Regions from separate parts of the Enterobacter sp. ECC-219 genome, predicted to be linked through region 3. Evidence: predicted binding sites of a transcription regulator. Region 3 holds the regulator's gene; each other region holds the start of a gene.

Region 1 (5,456 bases), 2.4 Mb from region 3:
GCAGAAAAAGCTGGTGACCATTGCGGTGGGCGCGAATGCGGAAAGTCCGAAAAGCTGGGTAGATGTCAAAGCCATCGCGCCCCTGCTCGACTATATCAACCTGATGACCTACGACATGGCGTACGGTACCCAGTATTTCAACGCGAACCTGTATGACTCCAGCGCCTGGCCAACGGTGGCTGCCGCCGATAAATACAGCGTCGATTTTGTGGTGAGCAACTATCTGGCCGCCGGACTTAAGCCGAAGCAGATGAACCTCGGGATCGGTTTTTACGGTCGCGTACCGAAACGTGCGGTTGAACCGGGCATTGACTGGAGCAAGCCGGACGCGCAAAAAAATCCGGTCACCCAGCCCTACTTCGGGCCGCAGGAGATCGGCCTGTTTAAATCGCTCGGCTATGACCTGACCAAAGATACCTACGTGAAGTACAACGATATCGTGAAGAAGCTGCTGAACGATCCGCAGAAGCGTTTTACCGAGCACTGGGACGACCAGGCGAAGGTGCCGTGGCTCTCGGTAAAGGGTTCTGATGGCAACGCGCTGTTTGCGATTTCGTATGAGAACCCGCGTTCCGTCGCGATCAAGGCAGACTACATCAAAGAGAAAGGCCTCGCCGGGGCGATGTTCTGGGAGTACGGGGCTGATGATAACAATCAGTTAGCGAAACAGCTGGCGGAATCACTCGGAATTAAGCACTAAGGTGTATGTGCCGGGTGGCGCTAGCGCTTACCCGGCACACACGGAGAGCGTTATTTGAAAGTCGCAATCGGCTTCGGCGTGATGCCAAAATCTTCCTTAAGCTCGCGCTTGCTCTTCATCACCATCTGACCGTTGGTATCGATAGTCATGTGCTGTGCATCGGTGTTGTTGCGCGCCTGCCACAGCATCACCAACTGCAAACTGTTCTCTTTTTGCTCAGGCGTCAGGGCCACACCGTCGGGCCATTTACCCAGCTCAACGGCGGTCACCAGACGCTGATAAACTTCCGGGGTCATCCCGTTAATCATGTCCTCAATATTCACGATCTCTCCCTTTCAAAGGAATAATTTGCTGAATCGTTTTTTCAACCCTTAATCTGGTCGCCGTTTTCATCGTCGCTGAAGCTCAGAGAAGCTGAGTTTACGCAGAAACGCTCGCCCGTTGGCTGAGGGCCATCCGGGAAAACATGCCCCAGGTGCGCGTCGCAGTTGCCGCAGCGAATTTCCGTGCGCACCATACCGTGCGACGAGTCGGTCAGATAGCGGATTGCCTCATCGCTCACCGGCTCGTAAAAGCTCGGCCAGCCGCAGCCAGAGTCGTATTTCGTTTGTGAATTAAACAGCGGGGCATCGCAGACCAGACAGTGGTAAACGCCGTCTCGCTTGTTATGCAGTAAACGCCCGGTAAATGGCGGCTCCGTTCCGTGATTCTGCGTCACGTAAAACTGCATTTCTGTGAGGTTTTTTTTCAAATCGTCAGGGTTACGTTGGTTCGACATATGCTTACATCTCGCTGTAGAAACAGACATCTTTTAACCCCGATTCTAACAAAACATTAACACCCTTGCGTGCACTTTTGTTCTAAACTTATGTGTCGCGAAAAGGCGGTCAGGCAATTGTGATCATGTTCACATTTTTATCCTGCGAGGACTTTAAAATTCCGGGCGCAGCCCCCATGTGGTTGCAAGCTCAAAGGGAAAGTGAGGCGAGTCAGTCGCACAAACGTTAGTCACAGGATTGATTTGTCGCAATGATTGACACGATTCCGCTTGACGCTGCGTAAGGTTTTTGTAATTTTACAGGCAACCTTTTATTCACTAACAAATAGCTGGTGGAATATATGACTATCAAAGTAGGTATCAACGGTTTTGGCCGTATCGGCCGTATTGTTTTCCGTGCTGCTCAGAAACGTTCTGACATCGAAATCGTTGGTATCAACGATCTCCTGGACGCTGAATACATGGCGTACATGCTGAAGTACGACTCAACTCACGGTCGTTTCGACGGCACCGTTGAAGTGAAAGACGGCCACCTGGTTGTTAACGGTAAAACCATCCGCGTTACTGCTGAGAAAGACCCAGCTAACCTGAAATGGAACGAAATCGGTGTTGACGTTGTTGCTGAAGCAACCGGTATCTTCCTGACCGACGAAACTGCACGTAAACACATCACTGCGGGTGCGAAGAAAGTTGTTCTGACCGGTCCTTCCAAAGACAACACCCCAATGTTCGTTCGTGGTGCAAACTTCGAAACTTACGCTGGCCAGGACATCGTTTCTAACGCATCCTGCACCACCAACTGCCTGGCACCGCTGGCTAAAGTTATCAACGACAACTTCGGCATCATCGAAGGTCTGATGACTACCGTTCACGCTACCACCGCTACTCAGAAAACCGTTGATGGCCCGTCTCACAAAGACTGGCGCGGCGGCCGTGGCGCGGCTCAGAACATCATCCCATCCTCTACCGGTGCTGCTAAAGCTGTAGGTAAAGTACTGCCAGAACTGAATGGCAAACTGACTGGTATGGCGTTCCGCGTTCCAACTCCTAACGTATCCGTTGTTGACCTGACTGTTCGTCTGGAAAAAGCTGCTTCTTATGAAGAAATTAAGAAAGCAATCAAAGCTGCTTCCGAAGGCGCAATGAAAGGCGTTCTGGGCTACACCGAAGACGACGTTGTATCTACCGATTTCAACGGCGAAGTGTGCACTTCCGTGTTCGATGCTAAAGCAGGTATCGCACTGAACGACAACTTCGTGAAACTGGTTTCATGGTACGACAACGAAACTGGCTACTCTAACAAAGTACTGGACCTGATCGCTCACATCTCCAAATAAGTTGAGATGAGTGCTTGATCCAAAAAGGCGACTTCGGTCGCCTTTTTTATTGTTTTTTAGACAGAGGATTGCTTAATGATTAATAAAATTTTTGCACTTCCGGTAGTCGAACAACTTACCCCTGTGCTCTCCCGCCGTCAGATTGACGGTGCCGACGTTATCGTCGTTGACCATCCCCGCGTTAAAGCGTCCGTGGCTCTGAACGGCGCTCACCTGCTCTCCTGGAAACCGGAAGGCGAAGCCGAAGGTTTGTGGCTGAGCGATGCGACCTCCTTCAAAAAAGGGGCGGCTATTCGCGGTGGCGTACCGATCTGCTGGCCGTGGTTTGGCCCGTCTGCACAGCCGGGTTTGCCTTCTCACGGTTTTGCCCGCAACCAGCAGTGGACGCTGAAAGCGCATAACGAAGACGATAACGGCGCCGTGCTGACCTTTGAGCTGCAGGCAAATGACGAGACCCGCGCCCTGTGGCCGCACGAGTTCACCCTGTATGCCCGCTTCAAGCTGGGTAAAACCTGCGAAATTGAGCTGGAAGCCCACGGCGAGTTCGACACCACCTCGGCCCTGCATACCTACTTCAACGTGGGTGATATCAGCGCAGTGAAGGTAAGCGGCCTTGGCGATACCTTTATCGATAAAGTGGATAACGCCAAAGAAGGCAAACTGAGCGACGGCGTTCAGGCGTTCCCTGACCGTACCGACCGCGTCTATCTGCATCCGGAAGCATGCAGCGTGATCCACGACGGTGCCCTGAACCGCAGCATTGAGGTGGTCCATCACCATCACAGCAACGTGGTGGGCTGGAACCCGGGTCCTGCTCTGTCTGTAAGCATGGCCGACGTGCCTGACGACGGTTATAAAACGTTCGTCTGCGTGGAAACGGCCTGCGTGACCACCCCGCAGAAAGCGAGTGAAGAAAAGCCGTCTCGTTTAGGACAGACGATTAAGATTGTTAAGCATTAAGACAGTCCCCCCTAAACCTAGCCCTCTCCATATTACTAGGCCGGGGACATAATGAACGCTTTTTAACATCTTTTACTATTGGTGATCGGCTGTTTCTCCAAGTCGATCATCCCCACTTTCGTGCTGTACCGCCACATTTCATAACAGCCAACATTCTGCATCTCCTTCAGCCCGACCCGTTTTCCCCCGTACATATTTCCTGCCTTCGGGCTGAGTGCTTTCATCCTCAGCTTACCGCTGATATCGACTTTCCTAACCATCCTCCCTTCATCGTATTCAGATGGAGCTGTAGTGCCATTATATTGCCGGATAGAAGGTGATACACCGCAAGGATGCTGCCATTTTCAGCGCCTCGCGCGGGCGCACAATGTTGTAGACCGTCCGTCAGCGGTCGAAGGCGCGGCGCAGTTTACCACCCTCCACAAACCACTAGCCTGCAGCAAGGCTGCGGTGAAAACGCTCCAGTTTGTCCTGCGTCTACGGATGATAAGGCCGGGAGTGGCCCCACGGACAACGTGGAGCATCAGCCAAAGCTCCAGTGCTGCTCTGGTAACGGTGGTGCCTCCCCTGCATCGTTGTCCATCGTCATCCGGTCCGGCTAGGCCGTAGCATTCAAACACGCTGACCTACGGCACGGCCCCACGGGGTTCATCGTTACAGTGCCTCGGGCACAGGGAAAAACGGGAGTTGTCATCCAGCAGGGTAAGCGAATAGCAGCGGCCAACAATGGCCCTTAAAATACATCTGCCAGAAACGCTTTGGCGCATCGTGTTCGTAGCAGCCCGTACCGGGAATGCCAGGCGAAACGTCCGGCAGCAAGCCATCATATTATGGGCGGTACTAAAAGCCTGAAGGGTCTTTTTGAGCCCATGACGGAAACCACTTCTAGCCGCTGGCAGGTGAAATACCGTAGTGACGGCAGAGGGAACGGATGTTCGTCCCGTCCTGCGAGGCGAACAAAACAAACTCGGTACGTAATGACATGGTATCTCTCGCATCCCAGGGCATAAGTGACTCCATAAACGGGTTCTTATGTCTCAGTTGTAAGTGTCTACCATGTCCCCGAACAAGTGTTCACTATGTCCCCGGACCGTACACCCTATTGGCGAGATGGGATAATCTGTGCTTACTTAAACAACACCAAACTGAATTTTCTCTGCAGGAGGCGGGAACGTAGTATCTAATTGGCCTAACTTGCCACAAGCAAGCGTGATTTTTAACGCTGCCACATAAGCTTCAACATGTTCACTGAATGCCGCTTTAGGAATCGCTCAATGCCCTAATGGTTAATCACCCACGCCAGTAGGATTTGCGGGGCAGTTGCATAAGGGATCAAAATTCTTCGCTTAGGTAAACCAGGCCTAAGATGAGTTTGCCAATATCGAAGGAATCACCGCCTAGGATATCTTTAAAGCTCACCGGTTCCTGCAGGGCTGGCAGAAATCATCTCAATCAATGGCGCAGTAATGGGTAATCTGAGACAATCCAATAAGATAGCAAAAAGACGAAGTGATCCCGTGACAATGTAAATTAATTACTGAAATGAACAAAGGACCGAAAATCTCATCGCATTTTTATCTTAATTTTAATTTGTAAATTCCGATAATTACCACTAATTAAGATGAAATTTGTATATGATTCTTTTAAAATAAATTCCATAGTTAGCAACAAAGTCCAGAAT
Region 2 (5,456 bases), 1.5 Mb from region 3:
TTTATCAATAAAGTAAAGTCCTTCGCCGGATTTACCCACCAGCGATAATTTATCCAGCACCGATTTAAACAGCTTCTCTTCTTCGTGCTGTTCAGCGACGTACCACTGCAGGAAATTAAAGGTTGGATAATCCTGGCCGATCATTGCCGCATGAACCAGTTCGTTAATTTTCTGAGTGATCAGCTGTTCGTGCTCATAGGTGGCGCGGAACAGTTCGTCGAGAGAATTGTACTCGGCAAAAGGCGATGCCACGTTCTCGATGCGCGGCAGGCTACCCGTATCGGTCAGATAATCGAACAGGCGCTGCATGTGGGTCATCTCTTCCTGAGCGTGACGACGCAGAAACGCTGCCGCCCCTTCGAAGCTGTGATAGCTGCACCAGGCGCTCATCTGCTGGTAGAGAAGGGATGAATAGAGCTCAAGGTTCATTTGCGCATTGAGCTTGTCGATCATTTCAGTTTTCAGCATGGTGGCGCTCCGGATTATTATTACGGGTTCATAATGAGCGACACTATAATTTGTTATTTAATTATTTGCAAAAAGTAAAATTAAATATTTATTAGTTCAAAATACGAATGGGAATAAAACGCATTGGCGATATTTATCTTTATTAATGCGAATTATTTTTGTTCTTAGTTAAATAAAGCGCCAGCACGCGCTGGCAGCTTTGATTAATACCAGGGGTTATTTGACTTAGGGTTAACGGCATACCCCATGCATTTATACTGAATGGTCACGCTCTCGTTCAGGCACAAAGAGCCGCTTGTCAGGGTACAGGTTTTGACGGGCTGTCCGTAGGCGGAGGCGGTGGCATACCCCATGTTCTGGCAGGCTTTTACCGCGGTTCCGTTATTAACATATTCGTCGGACCAGGCGTTTTGCAGCACTGCCTGGCCGTAGTCGAGGCGGACAATGCCGTTCGGGGCATCGAGGCTGCTGATTTCCGCCTGACGGTTAACGCTGCACCCTGCGAGCAGCAGGATAGCGCCGGCTACGATGACTCTTTTCATGGTTCGCTCTGAGTGGATGGAAATACGTTATCGTACCCGCAGATGCCCGCCGCAATCCCCCGAATAGCCGGACAATCTCTCTTCTCTCTTTGCAACGGACGACGTGAGGCGCTTTTGTCACAGATCTGTGAGCGCGCATTTATTTTTTTAAAACTATATTTCATTTACTTTGAAAGTGCGTTTGTTTGATAGTAGGGTAAATTATGAAAAGGTATCCATAGCGGGTTCGCCCGCAGCGCATCCCGGAGAGAGAGATAATGAAAATTGCACTGATGATGGAAAACAGCCAGGCGGCCAAAAACGCGGTGATACTGAAAGAGCTGAAAACGGTAGCTGATGAAAAAGGGTTTCCGGTATATAACGTCGGTATGAGCGACGAAAACGATCATCACCTGACCTACATCCACCTGGGCATTATGGCGAGTATTTTGCTGAATGCGAAAGCGGTAGATTTCGTGGTCACCGGATGCGGCACCGGGCAGGGGGCGCTGATGTCGTTAAACATCCACCCTGGCGTGATTTGCGGCTACTGCATCGATCCCGCAGACGCTTTCCTCTTTGCGCAAATCAACAACGGCAATGCGCTTTCGCTGCCGTTTGCCAAAGGTTTTGGCTGGGGGGCGGAGCTGAACGTTCGCTTTATCTTTGAAAAAGCATTCACCGGCCGCAAAGGGGAGGGTTATCCGCCAGAGCGTAAAGAGCCGCAGGTGCGTAACGCCGGTATTCTGAACCAGGTGAAAGCGGCCGTAGTGAAAGATAACTATCTGGACTCGCTGCGCGCCATCGATCCTGAGCTGGTAAAGACCGCTGTTTCCGGCCCGCGTTTCCAGCAGTGCTTCTTCGAAAATTGCCAGGATAAGGCGATCGAAGATTTTGTTCGCGGTATCGTGGGTTAACGATCTCTTCGAGAGTTAAATTGTGATGCGCATCACAAAAATATTGATTTTTGTGACCGTGGTCATATTATAGGCACATTGACGACAGCGTTGTATAACACGTTAATGGAGCATCACAATGAAACTGCGCAAAATCCTGAAAAGTATGTGGGCCAACTACTGCCGCACCTTTAAAGACGTGCCGCCAGGCGCCATGTTCTGACAGAAAAACCTGCTTCGGCGGGTTTTTTTATGTCTTGCGGCGATGAAGGGAAGATGTCAGGGGCCACGTTTTGATACTATGGCGGCCTTTGAATAAGGAGAAAGCCCCATGTCACAAAACCTGAGCGCCGATCAGGAACTGGTATCTGACGTTGTCGCCTGTCAGCTGGTTATCAAGCAAATTCTTGATGTTATGGACGTTATTGCGCCGGTTGAAGTGCGCGAGAAGATGTCCACTCAGCTGAAAAATATCGATTTTGCCAGCCATCCTGCTGCTGCCGATCCGGTTACGCTTCGCGCGATCCAGAAAGCCATCGCGCTCATAGAGCTGCGCTTCACGCCGCAGGGCGAGTCTCATTAAACCTGCGCACGGGCGACCGCGCGTGTCGCCCGTTGATGCGGTTAAAAGAAGGTTTGCACCAGCAGGTAGCTCGCCGCGCAGGCGCAGCTTACGCCAATTAACCCTGGCAGAATAAAGCTATGGTTAATAATGAACTTGCCGATGCGGGTCGTCCCCGAGCGGTCAAAGCCGATGCAGGCTAAATCGCTGGGGTAGGTCGGCAGGACAAAATAGCCGTATGACGCCGGAAAGAAGGCGATCAGCATTTTCGGATCGATGCCCAGCATCAACCCCATCGGCGCCACGGCCGTCAGGGCCGCGGCCTGGCTGTTCACCAGCTTCGACACCAGGAAAAGCACGATGGCATACGTCCACGGATGGCTTTTCACAACGCCTTCCAGCGCCAGCTTTAACTCGTCGAGATGCGCCTGGAAAAAGGTATCACTCATCCACGCCACCCCGAACACCGAGAAGATCGCCACCATGCCGGCCTTGAATACCGCGCCGTTTGAGATAGCGGAGGCATTGACCTTGCAGACCATCAGCATCACGGCCCCGGCAATGAGCATCATCATCTGAATGACAAGGTTCATCGACAGAGCCGTCATTTTGCCTTTCAGCTCGAAGGCGGGGCGCAGTTCAGGGAAGGCCCCGAGCAGAACCACCACCGCAATACCGGCAAAGAAAATCCATGTCGACCAGTAGGCCTGCTTCGGAAAACGCTGGTTCATCAACGTCTCCGTGCCGCCATAGATAAACTCGCGCTGCCTGGGATCTTTTAGTTTTTCCTGAAACTCGATGTCGTCAGCCAAATCTTTCCCGCGGCGTAAACTCCACAGGGCCGCAATTGTCACCCCGAAAAGTGAAGCGGGAACCGACACGGCGAGAATTTCCAGGATCCCCCAGGCGTGACCTATCCCATGCTGCGCGGCCAGGATGGAGACCAGCGACACGACGGCGACGGAAACCGGAGACGCGGTGATCGCCATCTGAGATGCCACCGATGCCACCGCCATTGGGCGTTCCGGTCGGATCCCTTTTTTAAGCGCGATATCCGCAATGATGGGAAACATGGTATAGACCACGTGCCCTGTGCCGCACAGAAAGGTCAGCATCCAGGTGGTAAAAGGGGCAAGTAGCGTGATGTGCTGTGGGTGTTTGCGCAGCAGGCGTTCAGCAAACTGCATCATGACGTTAAGGCCACCCGCCGTCTGCAGGGTGGCGGCGCAGCCAATCACCGCAAGAATGGTTAACATGACGTCAACCGGCGGCTTGCCGGGCTGAAGTCCAAAGACAAAACACAAAATAAAAAGGCCAATCCCGCTGATTAACCCAAGCCCCATGCCGCCGAAACGTGTACCCGTCAGCAGGCAGAGGAGAATGACAACAAACTCAATAGTGATCATGCTGCTCCCTCGTCAATGATTATGTAATTAAATAAATCATTACATTTTGTAAGGCTAATCATTGGGAGCGAGATCTGATTTGTTAAAATTCAGCAAAAGCAGAGGGTTGGTGAAAGGGGAGGGGAACCTGCCCCCCAGAATCAGGGAAAGGGCAGGTTAAAACGCTTAGTGATGCTGCACCGCCACCAGGTCGAGCAGGTGGCGGTCGGCCTGTTCCGGGCATAAACCTGCCTGTCGGGCATTATGGATCTCATCCACCAGCGTTTTCAGCAGCATACCGTCCTGCTGCTGTTCTTTGTCCATATCGCGTAAAAATTTAAGGGTGGTAATGTCATGCTGTGCTCTGGCTTCATCGGCCAGCCTGTTGAGCGTCGTGCAGCGTTGCTCATGCTCTTCCAGCGTTTTCTGAAACAGTTCTTCCAGAGAAGAGTAATTTTCGTTGATCCCATCGAGGGCTTTAACTACCGGGTTAGCCCCTGCGGCCTTCAGGAAGTTAAAGACGCGCATCATATGGGTGACGTTGCTTTGTGCCTGTGAGCGAAAGAACGTGGCAGAGCCCGTGAGGCTTTTCTCAGAACACCATGCGCTTAAGTGAAGGTGCAGATTCGAGGCGTAGAACTCAAGGTTCATCTGCGCGTTAAGTTTTTGCATCATCGTTTGGGTAGCCATACTCATATCCTTATAGACTGTGGGACGTGATGTCCGCTGCTTAACCTGACAGCCAGGCAAATGCGAAGAAAAACAGAAATGCAATTTCTGCAGTAACTGAAGTCGATCGAAAATTCACTTCCTGTGTTCGATATAAATAAGCATACCTTTGTCTTATGATTAAGAAAACTCTTAATTAGGCTGTGTTTACCATACATTACAAAGTTTAATATAGTACAAAAATACAAATATATAGCCACCAAATGAAAATTAATTAAGTTATTGATATTAAAAGGTAAGTGTCTTTTTGGTTGTACTGATTTATGTTCGTGAATATTTAGCCGGAATAATGCTCTGTAAAAAAAATAAATACAGATTATTCATTTCAAATATATGATGCGTTACTAAATTTGCGCTAAATCAATTTTTAAGGAATAACGCCTTTTTATGCCTCTTTCGCTTTTTTGATAAAAAGCATGGTTCCCTCGTCAGGCGATAGCCGCAGCGCCACCCCCGTAAGGCATCAGGGATTTCTTAGCTAATCTTATGGATTATTCTGCTGACCTCCCTTTCATTTGTCTGACAATTCATGCCATTTTTATGTCATTTTTCGCTGAATTTATGTACGCAATTACTGTAATTCTGCGGTGTGATGGGGCTCTCTTATGGATGATTAATTTCCCGCTAAAACTATCACCAGCAATAACGCTTATGACGAGGTAAGCGCTAATGCCTTGTTTTAAGTCCGATTAAATAAGAAGCACGCAAATCTTCCCTACAGAAAAGAATGCTAAAGCTGGAGTTTACCATGCACAAATTTACTAAAGCGCTGGCGGCCATCGGTCTGGCTGCCGTTATGTCACAATCCGCTATCGCTGAGAATTTAAAACTCGGTTTTTTGGTAAAACAGCCGGAAGAACCCTGGTTCCAGACCGAGTGGAAATTCGCTGATAAA
Region 3 (5,456 bases):
CTCCGCACTGGCAGCGGCTTGACCTGCCAGACGGTGATTTTCTGGATCTCGCCTGGAGCGAAGCGCCGGAACAGGCGCGTCATAAGCCGCGGCTGGTAGTCTTTCACGGTCTCGAGGGGAGCCTGCACAGCCCGTATGCACATGGGTTAATTGAGGCGGCAAAAGCGCGCGGCTGGCTCGGCGTGGTGATGCATTTTCGCGGCTGTAGCGGCGAGCCGAACCGGCAGAAACGCATTTATCACTCGGGTGAAACCGAAGACGGAACGTGGTTCTTACACTGGCTGCGGGACAACTTTGGCACCGTGCCAACGGCCGCCGTGGGCTATTCGCTGGGTGGAAATATGCTCGCCTGCCTGCTGGCCAAAGAGGGCGACAGCGTACCGCTGAATGCTGCAGTGATTGTTTCCGCGCCGTTTATGCTGGAGCAGTGCAGCTACCATATGGATAAAGGCTTTTCCCGCGTCTATCAGCGCTACCTGCTTAACCTGCTGAAGGCCAACGCGGCGCGTAAGCTCAAGGCCTACCCGGATACCCTGCCGGTAAGCCTGCGCCAGTTGAAAAAGGTGCGTCGTATTCGCGAGTTCGACGATCTGATCACTGCGAAAATCCACGGCTTCGCCGATGCAATTGACTATTATCGTCAGTGCAGCGCCATGCCGCTGCTCAGCAAAATCACGCAGCCGACGCTGATCATTCACGCCAAGGATGACCCGTTTATGGATCACCACTCGATCCCCGCGCAGGAATTCCTGCCCGACAACGTTCACTATCAGTTAACTGAACATGGCGGCCACGTTGGGTTTATCGGCGGCACGCTGCGCCGCCCGAAAATGTGGCTGGAGGCGCGTATTCCTGACTGGCTTACTCCTTACCTGGACGGTGCAAAATGATCATTCCCTGGCAAGATCTGGCTCCCGAAACGCTCGATAATCTGATTGAAAGCTTTGTATTACGCGAAGGCACCGATTATGGTGAACATGAGCGTTCGCTTGAGCAAAAGGTCAACGATGTTAAACGCCAGCTGAAAAGCGGCGACGTGGTGCTGGTGTGGTCAGAACTGCATGAGACGGTCAATATCATGCCCCGCAACGCGTTTCACGGCTGATCTTCCAACCTTTTCAGTCAGGGAGTTGCTATGTCTGCCAGACATCCCATTATTGCCGTTACGGGGTCGAGTGGTGCGGGAACCACCACCACCAGCCTCGCTTTTCGCAAGATTTTCGCCCAGCTGAATCTCCGTTCGGCGGAGGTCGAAGGCGACAGCTTTCACCGCTATACGCGTCCGGAGATGGACATGGCGATCCGCAAGGCGCGCGATCTGGGTAAACACATCAGCTACTTCGGCCCGGAAGCCAATGATTTCGGTCTGCTGGAGCAAACCTTCCGCGAATACGGGCAGAGCGGTACCGGGCAGTCCCGAAAGTATCTTCACACCTACGATGAAGCCGTACCCTGGAACCAGGTACCAGGCACCTTTACCCCCTGGCAACCGCTGCCGGAACCCACCGATGTATTATTTTATGAAGGATTGCACGGCGGCGTGGTTACGCCTCAGCACGACGTGGCGCGCCACGTGGATCTGCTGGTCGGGGTGGTCCCTATCGTTAACCTGGAGTGGATCCAGAAGCTAACGCGTGACATGAGCGAGCGCGGCCATTCGCGCGAGGCGGTGATGGACTCCGTGGTGCGCTCCATGGAAGACTACATCAATTACCTCACGCCACAGTTCTCCCGCACCCACATTAACTTCCAGCGCGTGCCGACGGTGGACACCTCCAATCCGTTCGCGGCGAAAAGCATCCCGTCGCTGGACGAGAGCTTTGTGGTGATCCACTTCCGCAATCTTGAAGGCATTGATTACCCCTGGCTGCTGGCGATGCTGCAGGGCTCGTTTATTTCGCACATGAATACGTTAGTGGTGCCGGGTGGAAAAATGGGGCTGGCAATGGAGCTCATCATGACGCCGCTGGTTCAGCGGTTGATGGAAGGGAAGCAGATCGCGTAAAGATGTTCCCTCTCCCCGTGGGAGAGGGTTAGGGTGAGGGCATCAACACGCACGATGCCCCGTGAATCACACCTCAATCACTTCATACGAATGCGTAATTTTTACCGCTTTCTCCAGCATTAGCGCCACAGAGCAGTACTTCTCCGCAGACAGGTCCACCGCGCGTGAAACCGCCGCGTCTTTCAGCGCTTTCCCGGTGACAACAAAGTGCAGATTAATGTGGGTGAACAGGCGTGGCGCCTCTTCGCGACGTTCTGAGGTGAGTTTAACCTCGCAATCCGTTACGTCATGACGACCTTTTTGCAGAATCGACACCACGTCAATCGCGCTGCATCCACCTGCCGCCATCAGCACCATTTCCATTGGGCTCGGCGCTTTATCGCCGGAGTTACCATCCATCAAAATCTGGTGTCCTGACGCGGACTCCCCCAGGAACGTTAAACCTTCAACCCACTTCACGCGCGCTTGCATATTCATTAACTCCAACGTTGCATTTTTGGTGACAGATTACGCGTGCGTTACATTTCTCGCAATGGAAGGCGACCTGCATCATGCTGAAGCGAGACACCAGGAGACACGCGGCGAAAGCTATGCTAAAACACTCAGGATGCTACAGTAATACATTGACGTTACACATGTATGCAGAGGACATCAAACTTTACTGGCTGCGAAACGTTACGACAGCCGACTTCCCAGGGTATGGGTAAGAATTCGATTGCAACCCCAGAGTCCGGATGCATCTGATGACTCTGGTGACAGCTTATAACAGAGGATAACAGCGCATGGTGCTTGGCAAACCGCAAACAGACCCGACTCTCGAATGGTTCTTGTCTCATTGCCACATTCATAAGTACCCATCGAAGAGCACGCTGATTCACCAGGGTGAAAAAGCGGAAACGTTGTATTACATCGTCAAAGGCTCGGTGGCAGTGCTGATCAAAGATGAGGAAGGGAAAGAGATGATCCTTTCTTATCTGAACCAGGGCGATTTTATCGGTGAACTGGGCCTGTTTGAAGAAGGCCAGGAACGTAGCGCCTGGGTTCGTGCAAAGACAGCATGTGAAGTGGCTGAAATTTCTTACAAGAAATTCCGTCAGCTGATTCAGGTAAACCCTGACATCCTGATGCGTCTTTCTTCCCAGATGGCGCGCCGTCTGCAGGTGACGTCAGAGAAAGTGGGTAACCTCGCCTTCCTGGACGTGACCGGCCGTATCGCGCAAACCCTGCTGAACCTGGCGAAACAGCCAGACGCTATGACCCACCCGGACGGCATGCAAATTAAAATTACCCGTCAGGAAATTGGTCAGATCGTTGGTTGCTCCCGTGAAACAGTGGGCCGTATTCTGAAAATGCTGGAAGATCAAAACCTGATCTCCGCCCACGGTAAAACCATCGTGGTTTACGGAACCCGTTAATCCTGCTTAAACGGCGTGCCATCGCGAGGTGTCACGCCGTTTTTGTCTCTTTTCCCCATGTGGCGCAGGCTGATCTATCACCCGGAAGTTAACTACGCACTGCGACAAACGCTGGTGTTGTGTCTTCCTGTGGCCGTGGGCCTGCTCCTAGGTCATCTTCAGCAGGGCCTGCTGTTTTCCCTCGTGCCCGCCTGCTGCAACATCGCCGGTCTGGACACGCCGCATAAGCGCTTTTTCAAACGCCTGATTATCGGTGGCTGCCTGTTTGCAGGCTGTAGCCTCGCGGTGCAGCTGTTACTGGCTCGCGATATTCCCCTGCCACTGATCCTGACCGTGCTGGCGATGACCCTCGGCGTCACGGCGGAAATCAGCTCGCTGCACGCTCGCCTGCTTCCAGCGTCACTCATTGCGGCCATCTTTACCCTGAGCCTCGCCGGGAATATGCCCGTGTGGGAGCCGCTGCTGATCTACGCCCTCGGCACGCTGTGGTACGGGCTGTTTAACTGGTTCTGGTTCTGGCTATGGCGAGAGCAGCCGCTGCGAGAATCTCTGAGCCTGCTCTACGTGCAGCTTGCGGATTACTGCGAAGCCAAATACACCCTGCTCACCCAGCATACCGATCCGGAAAAATCCTTACCGCCGCTGCTGACGCGCCAGCAAAAAGTGGTGGATTTGATAAGCCAGTGCTATCAGCAGCTGCATATGCTCGCCGCAAACAAGAACCACGAGTACAAACGGCTGCTGCGTACCTTCCAGGTGGGGCTGGACCTTCAGGAGCATATCTCCGTTAGCCTTCATCACCCGCAGGAGGTGCAAAAGCTGGTTGAGCGCAGCCATGCCGAAGCGGTGATTCGCTGGAACGCGCAGACCGTCTCCGCGCGCCTGCGGGTGCTGGCTGACGATATACTTTATCACCGCTACCCCACGCGCTTTAACATGGACAAACAGCTCGGCGCGCTGGAGAAAATTGCCCGTCAGCACCCGGAAAATCCGGTCGGCCAGTTTGCCGCCTGGCACTTCAGCCGCATCGCCCGCGTGCTGCGCACCCAGCGACCGCTTTATCCCCGCGACCTGATGGCGGATAAACAAAAACGTCTGCCGCTGCTGCCGGCGCTCAAAAGCTATCTTTCTCTTAAATCGTCCGCCCTGCGCAACGCCGCACGAATTAGCGTCATGCTCAGTATCGCCAGCCTGATGGGCATGGCGCTGCACCTGCCGAAACCCTACTGGATCTTAATGACCGTGCTGTTTGTCACCCAGAACGGCTATGGCGCCACGCGGGTGCGCATTCTGCACCGGGCGGGCGGCACGATGGCGGGGCTGATTATTGCAGGCGTGACGCTGCACTTTCACGTGCCCGAGGGCTATACCCTGGCGGGCATGCTGGCTATCACCCTGGTGAGCTATCTAATCATTCGCAAAAACTACGGCTGGGCGATGGTGGGCTTTACGGTAACGGCGGTATATACCCTGCAACTGCTTACGCTTAACGGCGAACAGTTCATCGTTGCCCGCCTGATCGACACGCTGATTGGCTGCCTGATCGCCTTTGGCGGTATGGTCTGGCTGTGGCCACAGTGGCAGAGCGGGCTGCTGAGGCAAAACGCCCACGACGCGCTGGAGGCCGATCAGCAGGCCATTCGTCTGATCCTGAGCGACGATCCGCAGCCTTCCCCGCTTGCCTACGAACGTATGAAGGTCAACCAGGCGCATAACGCCCTCTTTAACTCGCTGAATCAGGCGATGCAGGAGCCGGGCTTTAATTCACATTATCTGGCGGATATGAAGCTGTGGGTGACGCACAGCCAGTTTATCGTCGAGCATATCAACGCCATGACGACGCTGGCGCGCGAGCACACGATGCTGACGCCGGGTCTGGCGCAGCGCTATTTGCAGTCGTGTGAAATTGCGTTGCAGAGGTGTCAGCAGCGTCTGGAGTATGACGCGCCGGGCGAATCGGGCGACTCAAACATTCTGGAAGCGCCGGAGACGTTAACCTACGGGCCGATGAGCACGCTGGAGCAGCATTTGCAGCG
Region 4 (5,456 bases), 210 kb from region 3:
CTATTTCGAAGGCGTGACGCCGAACCTGAAGACCATTACCGCGCTGCCGGTTCAGGGCCTTCACGTTGACCTGGTTCACGGTAAGGACGATGTGGTGGAACTGCACAAGCGCCTGCCCGCAGACTGGCTGCTCTCCGCCGGTCTGGTCAACGGCCGTAACGTCTGGCGCGCCGATCTGACCGAAAAATACGCACAGATTAAAGACATCGTCGGCAAACGTGAGCTGTGGGTTGCATCCTCTTGCTCGCTGCTGCACAGCCCAATCGATCTCAGCGTGGAGACCCGCCTCGACCCTGAAGTGAAAAGCTGGTTTGCCTTCGCCCTGCAAAAATGCGAAGAGCTAACACTGCTGCGCGACGCGCTGAACAGCGGCGACACGGCGGCGATCACCGACTGGAGCGCTCCGATCCAGGCGCGTCGTCACTCGTCCCGCGTGCACAACCCGGCGGTGGAAAAACGTCTGGCGGCCATCACCGCCCAGGATAGCCAGCGCCAGAGCCCGTATGAGGTACGTGCCGAAGCCCAGCGCGCCCGCTTCAATCTTCCTGCGTGGCCGACCACGACGATCGGCTCCTTCCCACAGACTACGGAGATCCGCGGCCTGCGTCTGGACTTCAAAAAGGGCAATCTGGATGCGAACCACTACCACACCGGCATCGCGGAACACATCAAGCAGGCGATTATTGAGCAGGAGCGCCTGGGGCTGGACGTGCTGGTGCACGGCGAAGCCGAGCGTAACGATATGGTGGAATACTTCGGTGAACACCTGGACGGCTTCGTCTTTACCCAAAACGGCTGGGTGCAGAGCTACGGCTCCCGCTGCGTGAAGCCGCCGGTGGTCATCGGTGACGTCAGCCGTCCGGAACCGATCACGGTTGAGTGGGCGAAGTACGCGCAGTCCCTGACCGACAAGCCGGTGAAAGGCATGCTCACCGGCCCGGTTACCATTCTCTGCTGGTCGTTCCCGCGTGAAGACGTGACCCGTGAAACCATTGCCAAACAGATTGCGCTGGCGCTGCGTGATGAAGTGGCGGATCTGGAAGCGGCGGGGATTGGCATCATCCAGATTGACGAACCGGCGCTGCGCGAGGGTTTACCGCTGCGCCGCAGCGACTGGGATGCTTACCTGCAGTGGGGCGTGGAAGCGTTCCGCATCAACGCTGCGGTGGCTAAGGACGACACCCAGATCCACACCCACATGTGTTACTGCGAATTTAACGACATCATGGATTCGATTGCCGCGCTGGACGCTGACGTGATCACCATCGAGACCTCGCGTTCAGACATGGAGCTGCTGGAGTCGTTTGAAGAGTTCGACTATCCGAATGAAATCGGGCCGGGCGTGTACGACATTCATTCTCCGAACGTCCCGAGCGTGGAGTGGATTGAAGCCCTGCTGAAAAAAGCGGCCCAGCGCATCCCTGCAGAGCGCCTGTGGGTGAACCCGGACTGCGGACTGAAAACTCGCGGCTGGCCAGAGACGCGCGCGGCGCTCGCCAACATGGTGAAGGCGGCGCAGAATTTGCGTCAGGCGTAGGTGCTGGATTGCCCGGTAAGGCGTAGCCGCCACCGGGCTTTTTTGTTATTACGCCTTCTTACCGCCGTACTGGCTAAACCACGCCAGCATCCGCTGCCAGCCATCTTTAGCCGATTCAGCGTGATAGCTCGGACGATAATCCGCGTTAAACGCATGCCCGGCATCCGGATACACCACGATCTCCGCCTTCGCATTGGCCGCACGGAGCGCATGGCGCATGGTCTCTACCGAATCCAGCGAAATACCGGTGTCCTGTCCACCGTAAAGCCCTAACACGGGGGCATTTAACTCGGTGGCGATATCCACGGGATGTTTCGGTGAATTCAGCGTTTTTTCACCCACCAGTTTGCCGTACCAGGCGACAGCGGCTTTGAGCTGCGGGTTATGCGCGGCATACAGCCAGCTAATGCGTCCGCCCCAGCAGAAACCGGTGACCAGCAGACGATGCGGATCGCCGCCGTTGCGCGCCCCCCAGCTGGCGACGTGATCGAGATCGGCCAGCACCTGCGCGTCCGGGACTTTGCTGACCAGGTTGCTGAGCAATGTTGGAATATCGCTGTAGTCGTTCGGATCGCCCTGACGGAAGTAGAGCTCTGGCGCAACGGCCAGATACCCTTCCAGCGCCAGCCGGCGGCAGAGGTCGCGAATGTGTTCGTGAACACCAAATATCTCCTGAATCACAATCACGATGGGCAGCGGGCCGTCTGCCGATTTTGGCCGTGCGTGATAAGCAGGCATATTCTCCCCCTGCGAGGGAATGGAGGTCTCACCCGCGGTAATTGCCGCTTCTGGCGTCGACACGATGGTTGAAGCATGTGGGGCCGCAGCAGGTGCAAAACCGGTTTTTTCAGTCATGGCATTCTCCGTACCAATGAGTTAGCGCAAAGGTAAATATAGACACCAGGTTAACAACTCACAGTGCCTTAAACGGTCTATCTTTTGTGCAGCACCTGGCGATATAACTTGTTAATGTGATGCAAATCACTTTTTTATGGAAATTCAATGTAATCATTTTCATTCATGGTGAGGTGCGTCACGAAAATATGCTTACTGCTTCTGTAAAGTACCGTTTTACTTCTTCTGACTAACCGACCCACAGAGGAGTCACCTATGTCTAAGTCTGATGTTTTTCATCTCGGCCTCACTAAAAACGATTTACAAGGGGCTACGCTCGCTATCGTCCCTGGCGATCCGGAGCGTGTGGAAAAGATCGCCGCGCTGATGGATAAGCCGGTCAAACTGGCTGCCCATCGTGAATTCACCACCTGGCGCGCAGAGCTGGATGGCAAAGCGGTGATTGTGTGCTCTACCGGTATCGGTGGCCCGTCTACCTCGATTGCGGTTGAAGAGCTGGCGCAACTGGGCATTCGTACTTTCCTGCGTATCGGTACCACCGGCGCTATTCAGCCGCACATCAACGTCGGCGACGTGCTGGTGACGACCGCGTCCGTGCGTCTGGACGGCGCAAGCCTGCACTTTGCGCCGATGGAATTCCCGGCAGTGGCTGATTTCGAGTGCACCACCGCGCTGGTTGAAGCGGCGAAATCCGTGGGCGCAACCACTCACGTGGGTGTAACCGCCTCTTCCGATACCTTCTACCCGGGCCAGGAGCGTTACGACACCTTCTCTGGCCGCGTTGTAAGCCGCTTCAAAGGCTCAATGGAAGAGTGGCAGTCTATGGGCGTGATGAACTACGAAATGGAATCCGCAACGCTGCTGACCATGTGCGCAAGCCAGGGTCTGCGTGCCGGTATGGTGGCGGGCGTTATCGTCAACCGTACCCAGCAGGAGATCCCGAACGCCGAAACCATGAAGCAGACCGAAAGTCATGCGGTGAAAATCGTGGTTGAAGCGGCTCGCCGCCTGATCTAGTTCTCCTCTCTGAGATAAAAGGCCGACGAGTTCGGCCTTTATTTTTTGCGTAGCGCCTCGCAGGAAAACCCTTTCAAACTGGACGTTTATACAGCACAATCTTATTTTGTGCGGGTAATACGTTGATGCAGGGGGCATTGTGGATATCTCAATCCTGATTTATGCGGTGATTGCGCTGGCGGGCGTAGGGATAGGCTGGCTGATTTCCAGTTACCAGCATGCGCAGCAGAAAGCCGAGCAGTTGGCTGAGCGGGAAGAGATCGTCGCCGAGCTTAGCGCGGCAAAACAACAGGTTGCGCTGAGCGACCACTGGCGCGACGAGTGCGAGCTGCTCAATAACGAACTGCGTAACCTGCGTGATATCAACACCTCGCTGGAGGCCGATCTTCGCGAAGTGACTACCCGCCTTGAGTCCACTCAGTTGCACGCCGAAGACAAAATCCGCCAGATGATCAACAGTGAGCAGCGCCTCAGCGAGCAGTTTGAGAACCTCGCTAACCGCATTTTCGAGCACAGCAACCGCCGCGTTGACGAACAGAATCGCCAGAGCCTGAACAGCCTCCTGACGCCGCTGCGCGAACAGCTGGACGGCTTTCGCCGTCAGGTGCAGGACAGCTTTGGTCAGGAAGCCCGCGAGCGCCACACGCTGGCCCATGAGATTCGCAATCTTCAGCAGCTGAATGCGCAGATGGCACAGGAGGCGGTCAACCTGACGCGGGCGCTGAAAGGCGATAACAAAACTCAGGGTAACTGGGGGGAAGTGGTACTTACCCGCGTGCTGGAAGCCTCCGGCCTGCGGGAAGGATATGAATACGAAACGCAGGTAAGTATCGAAAACGACGCCCGCTCGCGCATGCAGCCGGATGTGATTGTGCGGCTGCCACAGGGCAAAGATGTGGTCATTGACGCCAAAATGACGCTGGTGGCTTATGAGCGTTACTTCAATGCCGAAGATGACTACACACGCGAATCGGCGCTGCAGGAGCACATTGCTTCCGTGCGTAACCATATTCGCCTGCTGGGCAGAAAGGATTATCAGCAGCTGTCGGGGCTGCGCTCGCTGGACTACGTGCTGATGTTTATCCCGGTCGAACCCGCGTTTTTGCTGGCGCTCGACAGACAGCCTGAGCTTATCACCGAAGCGCTGAAAAATAACATTATGCTGGTCAGCCCCACCACGCTGTTAGTGGCCTTGCGGACCATTGCCAACCTGTGGCGCTATGAGCATCAGAGCCGCAATGCCCAGCAGATTGCCGATCGCGCCAGCAAGCTGTACGACAAAATGCGTCTGTTCGTGGACGATATGTCTTCCGTCGGACAAAGCCTGGACCGTGCGCAGGATAACTACCGCCAGGCGATGAAAAAGCTCTCCTCGGGGCGTGGCAACCTGCTTGCGCAGGCTGAAGCATTCCGCAGCCTGGGGGTGGAGGTTAAACGCGAGATTAATCCGGAATTGGTCGAACAGGCGACAGCGCAGGACGAAGAGTTCCGTCTGCGTGAGGGCAGGGATGAACAAAATACCCTCAACCAGGACAACGATTTAGCGGCGGGTTTATCGCCAGATGAACAGCCGGCGCGTTTCTTTCGCGGTGGTTGAATCGTAGGGCAATTGCGCCCAATCTGTTACACTTCACGAACATTTGACTGATTAGCAGGCTCTGAGATGGTTGACGATTCACAAGACACGACGCACTTTGGCTTTCAGACTGTAGCCAAAGCGCAGAAAGCTGACATGGTGGCCCACGTATTTCATTCCGTGGCGGCGAAGTACGATGTGATGAATGACTTGATGTCGTTCGGCATTCATCGCTTGTGGAAGCGCTTCACCATTGACTGCAGCGGTGTGCGTCGTGGACAAACGGTTCTCGATCTGGCTGGCGGTACGGGCGATCTGACGGCGAAATTCTCCCGTCTGGTGGGCGAAACCGGTCGCGTTGTACTGGCTGATATTAATGACTCCATGCTTAAAATGGGACGCGAAAAGCTGCGTAACATCGGCGTGGTGGGTAACGTGGAGTACGTGCAGGCCAACGCCGAAGCGCTGCCG

The links. Region 3 encodes CRP, which controls carbon source genes, mostly activating them, when cyclic AMP is high. Its sites were predicted from a motif close to ATGTGANNNNNNTCACAT; they were not measured.
Region 1: a site for CRP is predicted at 1,596-1,613, ahead of msrB (peptide-methionine (R)-S-oxide reductase MsrB). Genes of this name have one in related genera too.
Region 2: a site for CRP is predicted at 1,927-1,944, ahead of azuC (stress response protein AzuC). Genes of this name have one in related genera too.
Region 4: a site for CRP is predicted at 2,507-2,524, ahead of udp (uridine phosphorylase). Genes of this name have one in related genera too.

The regions. Positions count from the first base shown of each region.
Region 1 is NZ_CP143680.1:2,634,215-2,639,670, reverse strand. Features, by position in the region: gene V1603_RS12510 (glycoside hydrolase family 18 protein) at 1-700, shown strand, start outside; gene V1603_RS12505 (YeaC family protein) at 751-1,023, opposite strand; gene msrB (peptide-methionine (R)-S-oxide reductase MsrB) at 1,065-1,478, opposite strand; gene gapA (glyceraldehyde-3-phosphate dehydrogenase) at 1,820-2,815, shown strand; gene V1603_RS12490 (D-hexose-6-phosphate mutarotase) at 2,891-3,775, shown strand; partial or broken gene V1603_RS12485 (IS481 family transposase) at 3,838-4,795, opposite strand.
Region 2 is NZ_CP143680.1:3,706,449-3,711,904, reverse strand. Features, by position in the region: gene ftnA (non-heme ferritin) at 1-468, opposite strand, end outside; gene yecR (YecR family lipoprotein) at 672-1,010, opposite strand; gene V1603_RS17605 (RpiB/LacA/LacB family sugar-phosphate isomerase) at 1,268-1,906, shown strand; gene azuC (stress response protein AzuC) at 2,025-2,108, shown strand; gene V1603_RS17595 (DUF2766 family protein) at 2,217-2,468, shown strand; gene V1603_RS17590 (anaerobic C4-dicarboxylate transporter) at 2,510-3,853, opposite strand; gene V1603_RS17585 (non-heme ferritin-like protein) at 4,019-4,522, opposite strand; gene araF (arabinose ABC transporter substrate-binding protein AraF) at 5,310-5,456, shown strand, end outside.
Region 3 is NZ_CP143680.1:207,587-213,042, forward strand. Features, by position in the region: gene V1603_RS01130 (hydrolase) at 1-890, shown strand, start outside; gene V1603_RS01135 (YheU family protein) at 887-1,105, shown strand; gene V1603_RS01140 (phosphoribulokinase) at 1,136-2,005, shown strand; gene V1603_RS01145 (OsmC family protein) at 2,072-2,476, opposite strand; gene crp (cAMP-activated global transcriptional regulator CRP) at 2,788-3,420, shown strand; gene V1603_RS01155 (YccS/YhfK family putative transporter) at 3,478-5,456, shown strand, end outside.
Region 4 is NZ_CP143680.1:416,919-422,374, reverse strand. Features, by position in the region: gene metE (5-methyltetrahydropteroyltriglutamate--homocysteine S-methyltransferase) at 1-1,537, shown strand, start outside; gene V1603_RS01995 (dienelactone hydrolase family protein) at 1,586-2,392, opposite strand; gene udp (uridine phosphorylase) at 2,648-3,409, shown strand; gene rmuC (DNA recombination protein RmuC) at 3,549-5,006, shown strand; gene ubiE (bifunctional demethylmenaquinone methyltransferase/2-methoxy-6-polyprenyl-1,4-benzoquinol methylase UbiE) at 5,073-5,456, shown strand, end outside.